2 regions of the Geobacillus sp. C56-T2 genome follow, and region 1 is predicted to be linked to the other one. Evidence: a T-box and tRNA genes for the amino acid it is inferred to sense, from the RefSeq annotation. Region 1 holds a T-box; the other holds one or more tRNA genes.
What was found. The T-box of region 1 lies ahead of trpS (tryptophan--tRNA ligase). A T-box ahead of a tRNA ligase gene usually reads a tRNA of that ligase, here a tRNA-Trp.
Positions count from the first base shown of each region.

Region 2: it has a tRNA-Trp gene. The T-box ahead of trpS (tryptophan--tRNA ligase) is inferred to sense a tRNA for this amino acid. The anticodon was not compared.

Region 1 is NZ_VJWB01000001.1:798,522-803,148, reverse strand. Features, by position in the region: gene opp3b (oligopeptide ABC transporter permease) at 1-179, opposite strand, end outside; gene GC56T2_RS04120 (peptide ABC transporter substrate-binding protein) at 498-2,153, opposite strand; gene GC56T2_RS04115 (DUF3899 domain-containing protein) at 2,594-2,971, shown strand; T-box leader at 3,022-3,254, shown strand; gene trpS (tryptophan--tRNA ligase) at 3,306-4,292, shown strand; gene GC56T2_RS04105 (YjbA family protein) at 4,337-4,627, opposite strand, start outside.
Region 2 is NZ_VJWB01000001.1:2,870,352-2,874,978, reverse strand. Features, by position in the region: rRNA gene GC56T2_RS14295 (23S ribosomal RNA) at 1-1,537, shown strand, start outside; tRNA gene GC56T2_RS14290 (tRNA-Asn) at 1,742-1,816, shown strand; tRNA gene GC56T2_RS14285 (tRNA-Ser) at 1,821-1,911, shown strand; tRNA gene GC56T2_RS14280 (tRNA-Glu) at 1,926-1,997, shown strand; tRNA gene GC56T2_RS14275 (tRNA-Val) at 2,006-2,081, shown strand; tRNA gene GC56T2_RS14270 (tRNA-Met) at 2,282-2,358, shown strand; tRNA gene GC56T2_RS14265 (tRNA-Asp) at 2,363-2,438, shown strand; tRNA gene GC56T2_RS14260 (tRNA-Phe) at 2,602-2,677, shown strand; tRNA gene GC56T2_RS14255 (tRNA-Thr) at 2,722-2,797, shown strand; tRNA gene GC56T2_RS14250 (tRNA-Tyr) at 2,803-2,887, shown strand; tRNA gene GC56T2_RS14245 (tRNA-Trp) at 2,897-2,970, shown strand; tRNA gene GC56T2_RS14240 (tRNA-His) at 2,982-3,054, shown strand; tRNA gene GC56T2_RS14235 (tRNA-Gln) at 3,070-3,144, shown strand; tRNA gene GC56T2_RS14230 (tRNA-Gly) at 3,150-3,221, shown strand; tRNA gene GC56T2_RS14225 (tRNA-Cys) at 3,231-3,304, shown strand; tRNA gene GC56T2_RS14220 (tRNA-Leu) at 3,365-3,449, shown strand; gene GC56T2_RS14210 (IS4-like element IS5377 family transposase) at 4,431-4,627, opposite strand, start outside.

The DNA of each region.
Region 1 (4,627 bases):
GGAACAGGTTTATCCAATCCGTATTCTTTTAAAATCAACGCCTTTTGCTCCGGCGTCAGCTTTTCTTGGTTTTGCAGCGGCGAGCCGGGCAGCAGCTTCATCAAAAAGAACGTCAGCGTGGCGATAATGAACAATGTAACGACCATATAAGCGAGCCGTTGAAGCGTGTATCGTGCCATGGACGCACCTCCTCTGCTTTTCTTGGAAAATCCCACGCCGGTGAATGGTTACGTTCAACCCCGGGTGGGGGGCAAACCGTTGCCCATGGATCCTTCTTTGCAAATGCACGCGCCTTGATCAATCGTTTTCATGTCAGGTAAATTGTCCATGAGACGTTTCTTTGACCGTCTCATGCTGTTGAATCATGATTTTTATGACCTAGCATGGATCTTTTCTATAATCTTCGTTGTTTTTCGACATTTTTCGCCTTGGCAGGCAAAAGGAGAGTATATGCCTTCTGCATATACTCTCCTCCACATTTTCAAGAGAACAATGGATTACTCGACATACGCCCATTTCAAGCTGTAATCGCCGCCGAACGGGTGCGAAACGAGATCTTTGACATACTCGCGTTGCAAGTAGGCAGCGCCGCGCTGATACAGCGGAGCAAACGGCATTTCTTCAAAGATGATTTTTTCGGCTTTCAGCATAGTATCCCAACGGGCTTGCAAATCACTAAGCAACGTTGTTTTCGCATCTTTGATCAATTTGTCGTATTCAGCGTTCGACCAACCTGTTTGGTTATGCGGGTTATTTGTCGTCCACAAGTCAAGGAACGTCATCGGGTCTTGATAGTCCGGACCCCAGCCGGAGAACGACAAATCATATTGCATGTTGCTTTCGAGTTTCAGCTTTTGCGCAAACGGTTGTTGTTTAATGTTCACAGTCAACCCCGGCAAGTTTTGCTCAAGCTGCGCTTTTATATACTCGCCGATTTTCTTCGCGCTGTCGCTGTCATAGTTCAGCAGCTCGACCGTGAATTTGTCTTTGCCCAACTCTTTTTTCGCTTGCTCCCACAGTTTTTTCGCTTCATCGACATTGTAGGACATTAAATCGCCATTGGCATCACGGAAGTCTTTGCCGTCCGGACCGGTTACAAAATCTTTCGGAACCGCATAGTTGGCCACAACAGAACCGTTATTCAACAATGTTTTTACCATCGCTTCTTTGTCGATGGCCATCGCGATCGCTTTGCGGGCGTTGACGTTGTTCAGCGGTTCTTTTTTCGTGTTCATGCGCAACCAGAACAGAGTTGGCTCCAATTCCGTTTTGAAGTTTTTATCATTTTTATACTTATCAACAAATTCAGCCGTCAAACCGACGCGATCGGCTTGTTTCGTTTCATACAAATTGACCGCTGTCGCCGTGTCTTTCACGACTTTGACATTGACTTTTTCGAGCTTCACCGTGTCTTTGTCCCAATAGTTCGGGTTTTTCGTGTAAACCCAGCCTTGTTCGTGCTTCCATTCGCTCAACACGAACGGGCCGTTGTACAGCGTCGTGTTGGCTTCGAGACCGTATTTGTCGCCTTGCGCTTTCACGAATTTCTCGTTTTGCGGCATGAACGAGCCGAATACCGTCAGGCTGATGAAATACGGAATCGGGTTTTTCAGCTCCACTTGAAGCGTGTGGTCATCAAGCGCCTTAACGCCCAGCTGGTCAACTGGCAGTTTGCCAGTGTTGACTTCTTCCGCGTTTTTAATGTCGTACATAATGTACGCATATTCGGCTTTCGTTTTCGGATCAAGCACGCGCTTCCAAGCAAACACGAAGTCGTGCGCCGTCACCGGATCGCCGTTCGACCACTTCGCGTCTTTGCGAAGCTTGAACGTGTACGTTTTGCCATCGTTGCTCACTTCATGGCTTTCCGCTACTCCCGGCACCGGTTTGTTGTCTTTGCCTAAGCGGTACAAACCTTCCATGACGTTGTTCAAAACGATAAACGATACTTGGTCGGTAGCGAGCGCCGAATCAAGCGTTGGAATTTCCGAAGAATCGAGCAAATTCAGCACTTGCTCCTTTTGCTCCGCCGGCTTTTCGTCGCCCTTTCCACCTTGGGCATTGTTGTTGTCCTTGCCGCCCCCGCCGCACGCCGCTAAAAACGTCGACAGCGCGAGAAGCAGGACGAGGAAGAATGAAAATCGCTTCTTCACTAAAAAACCCCCCTTAAAGATTATGTAGTGTATTACAAATCTTCTGAACCATTTGATTTCAGAAGATTGTACTTACATGCCTTATTATACCTCGTGTTAGTATACTTGAAAAGAATTTTTTTATTTCCTCAAATAAAAATTTTCGAATTACTTATGATCCAAAACAAAGCGCCGTATTCTTACCAAGATGCATTGTACCTATTTTCAGCTCATTTGTAAATAAAAAATTTCTGTCAACAATTCAGAAAGCGCTTACAATATAACTTTTCTCCGGCTGCCGCGAGCGCTCGATTCAGAGCGATTCGGCCATTTTTATTTTTCTTTCTGTTTTTTGATATAATTTTGTCAATCAAGTTGACCACCTTGTTTCGAACGCGAACCAAACGAACGCGGGATATGATAAAATAAGGGCAACGACTGACAAGGCGAGGGGAAGGATGATGAAACAGACTGCGGTTCGAACCGGATGGCTCATCGCCGCCATGATGGCAGCCGGTGCGCTCATCGTCGCTTGGCAAGGGACATGGACGGCTGTCGCCTTCATTAACGCCACCTTTTTGCTCTCTTTAGTGCCGCTGTCATTGGGGGGGCTTTTGTTTGTTTATGAACGCGGGTTTTTCAGCGGATTTGCGTATGGATTCCAAAAATGGCGCAAGAGCGCGGGGACAAAGGCGGAGCGGTATCTTGAAGAAGCGGCCGCGGAGCAGGAACCCTCACAACCGCCCGGCCCGCGGCGTTTTGCGGTCACTTATCCGCTTCTTTTGTCCGGACTCCTTCTGTTTCTCGCGATGATCGCCGCCGGATACGCCGTGCAATAAGGTTGCAACAGCATCATGTTTTCCGTATAATATAAGGCAAATCGAAAACCAATCGGGCGATGAGAAAGAAAAGTACATATGGCGATGCCTTCAGAGAGCTTGTGGACGGTGCGAACAAGCGGCTAGCCATATGGAATGGGCTTTCGAGCTTCCCGCCGAACCGGCGATGCAGTAGGCGAGGACGTTCCTCCGCGTTACAGGAGGCCATGCGTGAGGCATGGGCTAAGCGATTGCGCTATGGGCGCAATAAGTAGGGTGGCACCGCGGTCCTACCGTCCCTATCCATGGGAGGGAAAGGACCGTTTTTATTTTTGGTTTAAGGGAGTGAAAAGCGATGAAAACGATTTTTTCTGGCATTCAGCCAAGCGGCGTCATCACCCTTGGCAATTACATCGGGGCGCTGCGGCAGTTTGTCGAGCTGCAGCATGAATACAACTGCTATTTTTGCATCGTTGATCAACACGCCATTACCGTTCCGCAAGACCCCGACCAATTGCAGCAAAACATTCGCCGCCTCGCCGCCCTCTATTTGGCGGTTGGCATCGACCCTGCGCAGGCGACGCTGTTCATCCAGTCTGAAGTGCCGGCGCACGCTCAAGCGGCTTGGATGCTACAGTGCCTCGTTTATGTCGGCGAACTGGAACGGATGACGCAATTTAAAGAAAAATCGGCCGGCAAAGAGGCGGTCAGCGCCGGGCTGCTCACGTACCCGCCGCTGATGGCCGCCGACATTTTGCTTTATAACACCGACATCGTCCCGGTCGGCGATGACCAAAAACAGCATATTGAATTGACGCGCGATCTAGCCGAGCGCTTCAACAAACGGTACGGCGAGCTGTTCACGATTCCCGAGGCGCGCATTCCGAAAGTCGGCGCCCGCATTATGTCGCTCGTCGAGCCGACGAAAAAAATGAGCAAATCCGACCCGAACCCGAAAGCGTACATTACACTGCTTGACGACGCGAAAACGATCGAGAAGAAAATCAAAAGCGCCGTCACCGACTCGGAGGGGACGATCCGCTACGATAAGGAGGCAAAGCCGGGCATTTCGAACTTGCTCAATATTTATTCAACGTTATCCGGTCAGCCGATCGAGGAGTTGGAGCGGCAATACGAAGGAAAAGGGTACGGCGTCTTTAAAGCCGACCTCGCCCAAGTGGTCATCGAGACGCTCCGGCCGATTCAAGAGCGATATCACCAATGGATGGAAAGCGAGGAGCTTGATCGCGTGTTGGACGAAGGGGCAGAAAAAGCCAATCGGGTGGCAGCAGAAATGGTGCGCAAAATGGAGCAAGCCATGGGACTTGGGCGTCGGCGGTAATGCCGGACAAAAAACGGGCGGGCGCTAAGCGCCTTCGCCCGTTTTTAATTCACCTTTGGTTCTTGCTCCATTTCCCACAACTTTTCGAAAAACGGCTGTCCCTTGATCAAGTGTTCGCATAGCTGCTCGTGGCGCTTGGACCAACCGTGCTTCGTTTCTTCATACAGCCGCGTCCACGCTTCTTCAAACGACATTTTTTGAATATCGGCGTATTTTTCCGGCGCCCATTCCGTATACCAATACCGCACTTCGGCGCCGTTTTTTGTCGAATACAGCTGATCAAGCGCCATAAATAGCAGCTGCTTCAGCTGTCGCTCCTTGCGCGTCAACCCCCA
Region 2 (4,627 bases), 2.1 Mb from region 1:
TAAGCCGAGGCCGAAAGGCGTAGGTGATGGGCAACAGGTCGAGATTCCTGTACCACCTCCTTCCCGTTTGAGCGATGGGGGGACGCAGGAGGATAGGGCGAGCAGGCGGCTGGAAGAGCCTGTCCAAGCAGTGAGGCTGGCCAGTAGGCAAATCCGCTGGCCGGAAGGCCAAGCTGTGATGGCGACGGATTGATCCGGAAGTCCCCGATTTCACACTGCCAAGAAAAGCCTCTAGCGAGGGAAGAGGTGCCCGTACCGCAAACCGACACAGGTAGGCGAGGAGAGAATCCTAAGGCGCGCGGGAGAACTCTCGTTAAGGAACTCGGCAAAATGACCCCGTAACTTCGGGAGAAGGGGTGCTCTTTCGGGTGAAGAGCCTGGAAGAGCCGCAGTGAAAAGGCCCAAGCGACTGTTTATCAAAAACACAGGTCTCTGCGAAGCCGAAAGGCGACGTATAGGGGCTGACACCTGCCCGGTGCTGGAAGGTTAAGGGGAGCGCTTAGCGGAAGCGAAGGTGCGAACCGAAGCCCCAGTAAACGGCGGCCGTAACTATAACGGTCCTAAGGTAGCGAAATTCCTTGTCGGGTAAGTTCCGACCCGCACGAAAGGTGTAACGACTTGGGCGCTGTCTCAACGAGAGACCCGGTGAAATTATACTACCTGTGAAGATGCAGGTTCCCCGCGACAGGACGGAAAGACCCCGTGGAGCTTTACTGCAGCCTGATATGGAATTTTGGTATCGCTTGTACAGGATAGGTGGGAGCCTAAGAAGCCGGAGCGCCAGCTTCGGTGGAGGCGACGGTGGGATACCACCCTGGCGGTATTGAAATTCTAACCCGCACCCCTTAGCGGGGTGGGAGACAGTGTCAGGTGGGCAGTTTGACTGGGGCGGTCGCCTCCCAAAAGGTAACGGAGGCGCCCAAAGGTTCCCTCAGAATGGTTGGAAATCATTCGGAGAGTGCAAAGGCACAAGGGAGCTTGACTGCGAGACGGACAGGTCGAGCAGGGACGAAAGTCGGGCTTAGTGATCCGGTGGTTCCGCATGGAAGGGCCATCGCTCAACGGATAAAAGCTACCCCGGGGATAACAGGCTGATCTCCCCCAAGAGTCCACATCGACGGGGAGGTTTGGCACCTCGATGTCGGCTCATCGCATCCTGGGGCTGTAGTCGGTCCCAAGGGTTGGGCTGTTCGCCCATTAAAGCGGTACGCGAGCTGGGTTCAGAACGTCGTGAGACAGTTCGGTCCCTATCCGTCGCGGGCGTAGGAAATTTGCGAGGAGCTGTCCTTAGTACGAGAGGACCGGGATGGACGCACCGCTGGTGTACCAGTTGTCCCGCCAGGGGCACCGCTGGGTAGCTATGTGCGGACGGGATAAGCGCTGAAAGCATCTAAGCGTGAAGCCCCCCCTCAAGATGAGATTTCCCATCGCGTTAGGCGAGTAAGATCCCTCGAAGATGACGAGGTCGATAGGTCCGAGGTGGAAGCGTGGCGACACGTGGAGCTGACGGATACTAATCGATCGAGGGCTTAACCTAGAAAAGCGCAGGCGAGCCGGAGCTAGACAGTACGAAGCGCGGCTTCTTCCGACGGTTATCTAGTTTTGAAGGAATGAAAAAGGCCTTGACAGCTCATCACGAATCATTATAATAATAAATGTCTAAAGCGATATCTCTCAGTAATGGCTCAGCGATGGGCAGTTACGTGATCAAATCACACTTTGATAAGGATATTATTATGATTCCGCAGTAGCTCAGTGGTAGAGCAATCGGCTGTTAACCGATTGGTCGCAGGTTCGAATCCTGCCTGCGGAGCCATCGTGGAGAGCTGTCCGAGTGGTCGAAGGAGCACGATTGGAAATCGTGTAGGCGTGAATAGCGCCTCAAGGGTTCGAATCCCTTGCTCTCCGCCATTATCCATCAGCATGGCCCGTTGGTCAAGTGGTTAAGACACCGCCCTTTCACGGCGGTAACACGGGTTCGAATCCCGTACGGGTCACTTTTCGTGGAGGATTAGCTCAGCTGGGAGAGCACTTGCCTTACAAGCAAGGGGTCGGCGGTTCGATCCCGTCATCCTCCACCACTTTCAAACATACAAAACAAAGTTCATCGCCTTATTGAAATTCTATCGTCGCGGGGTGGAGCAACGAGCATTTGCTTCATCGAATACGCTGCGAGTTGCCTCGACGCATCGAACATCTTTGAATCAGCTGGTAGAGGAAGAGGCAACAGACATTTAAACGAAGCTCAGTGCATGGTCGGAACAAATTTATCTTTTATCATCGCGGGGTGGAGCAGTCCGGTAGCTCGTCGGGCTCATAACCCGAAGGTCGCAGGTTCAAATCCTGCCCCCGCAACCAATAAGGTCCCGTAGTGTAGTGGTTAACATGCCTGCCTGTCACGCAGGAGATCGCGGGTTCGAGTCCCGTCGGGACCGCCATCTTTAATTAGGTAAAGTAAGGATAAGGCAGCTCAGTCGGTAGAGACGAGCATCAGCATCATCGAGTTGGCTGCGAGTTGCCTCGACGCATCGATCATCTTTGAATCAGCTGGTAGAGGAAGAGGCACAGAGCAATCAATGAGCGAGTTAAAAAATAACATACGGCTCGGTAGCTCAGTCGGTAGAGCAAAGGACTGAAAATCCTTGTGTCGGCGGTTCGATTCCGTCCCGAGCCACCATGAAATATTAAGAATGAGCCTGTTCATTTTTTGATCCGTATTATGCCGACTTAGCTCAATTGGTAGAGCAACTGAATCGTAATCAGTAGGTTGCGGGTTCAAGTCCTGCAGTCGGCACCATTCTTGGAGGGGTAGCGAAGTGGCTAAACGCGGCGGACTGTAAATCCGCTCCCTTTGGGTTCGGCGGTTCGAATCCGTCCCCCTCCACCATTTAAATAAAGGGGCATAGTTTAATGGTAGAACAGAGGTCTCCAAAACCTCCGGTGTGGGTTCGATTCCTACTGCCCCTGCCACTCTTATCATGGCGACTATGGCGAAGTGGTTAACGCACCAGATTGTGGCTCTGGCATGCGTGGGTTCGATTCCCACTAGTCGCCCTTGAAAAATGGCATTGGGGTATAGCCAAGCGGTAAGGCAACGGACTTTGACTCCGTGATGCGTTGGTTCGAATCCAGCTACCCCAGCCAATGTTGCGGAAGTAGTTCAGCGGTAGAACACCACCTTGCCAAGGTGGGGGTCGCGGGTTCGAGTCCCGTCTTCCGCTTTTGACTAGGGCGGCATAGCCAAGTGGTAAGGCAGAGGTCTGCAAAACCTTTACCCCCGGTTCGAATCCGGGTGCCGCCTCCATCTAATGAATAAAATTTTATTGACAAACAAAAGTTAAGAAGATATAATGGTAGATGTCGCGCCGATGTGGCGGAACTGGCAGACGCGCACGACTCAAAATCGTGTGGGGTAGCCCCCCGTGTGGGTTCGACTCCCACCATCGGCATCGAAAATAGGAGAAAGGCTTTAGGCACAAGGGGTTCACGTAAGTGGAATCCCTTGTTTTTTATTTACCGAATACGATTCGAGAGAAGAAAATCGTGTTCGGATATTGATTTTAAATGAACAAATGTAATTATGAAGAAACTGAAACCCCTTAAACTGAAACCCTTTAATGGGTTAACCGTATATAAAATTTGAAATGTTTGTTATAATATACAAATGGGGGGTGTTGAAATTGAAGAATAAAAATATAGGTTTTGTTTTTGTGTCACTCGGTTTCGTTTTCTTGATGTTGTCATTAACTCTTACCTTGCCTACCCCTATATGGAGTGTATTGCTTGGTATAAGTATAATTTCAAACATTACAGGAACTGCAATTTTAATGCGTTTTATAAAAAATTCTCAAAAAAGTATAAGAAATTTTTAAAGTGACTTTCTTTGTATGGTCGCTTTTATTTACTATAGATGAGCAAATTTTCTAACTCACACTTCGCACCCTCTCGACAAAAATCGAGAGGATTTTTTATCTTCCTGTCGAATAAAACCTTGAAACACAAGGAAAGCAAAGGAGTTTGCCCATCATGGACGTTCGAATTCGGGCCATTTATGGTGGTTGTTGGTTGAAACGTTTATTTCAATAGTCAATATTTAAAGATAGTCAAGGCTAACCGGTTTCGTCCTAGCGACTATCGCCTTCCTAGAAAGCCGGTGAGAAACCGCTGTCACACCCCGATCGGCGGCATTTTCATTCAGAAGAGAAAGCGGATTCTGCAAGGTTTTTCTAATTGAGAAATGAGCGGAATCAGTCGTTTTTGCACTAAATCACCAGTCTCCTAGAAGGACGAAACCAAAAGAAAAAGCGACGCTCCAAAGAGAAGCGCCACACGCAAGTAATCCCAAACGGAAACCCGACCTTTGGGAAGGGCTTCTGTATAAAACATATTATCATCTCCCGACATGTATCTGTAGATGACACGAGTGTTGATTATCCAAAATTATACATACGCCTTCCATAAATTTGGGCATACTCAAACAAAGCAGCGGCCATCCCGGATTTCCAATCGAGAGGAAGCTGCCCAGAGAAAAAACGGCGAACGAACGAAATGAAGGAAAGAGAGACGTTCGTCTGTTTTTTGGTTTGATCATACAGCCATCGCAGCAACACATACGCGATGAACGCCG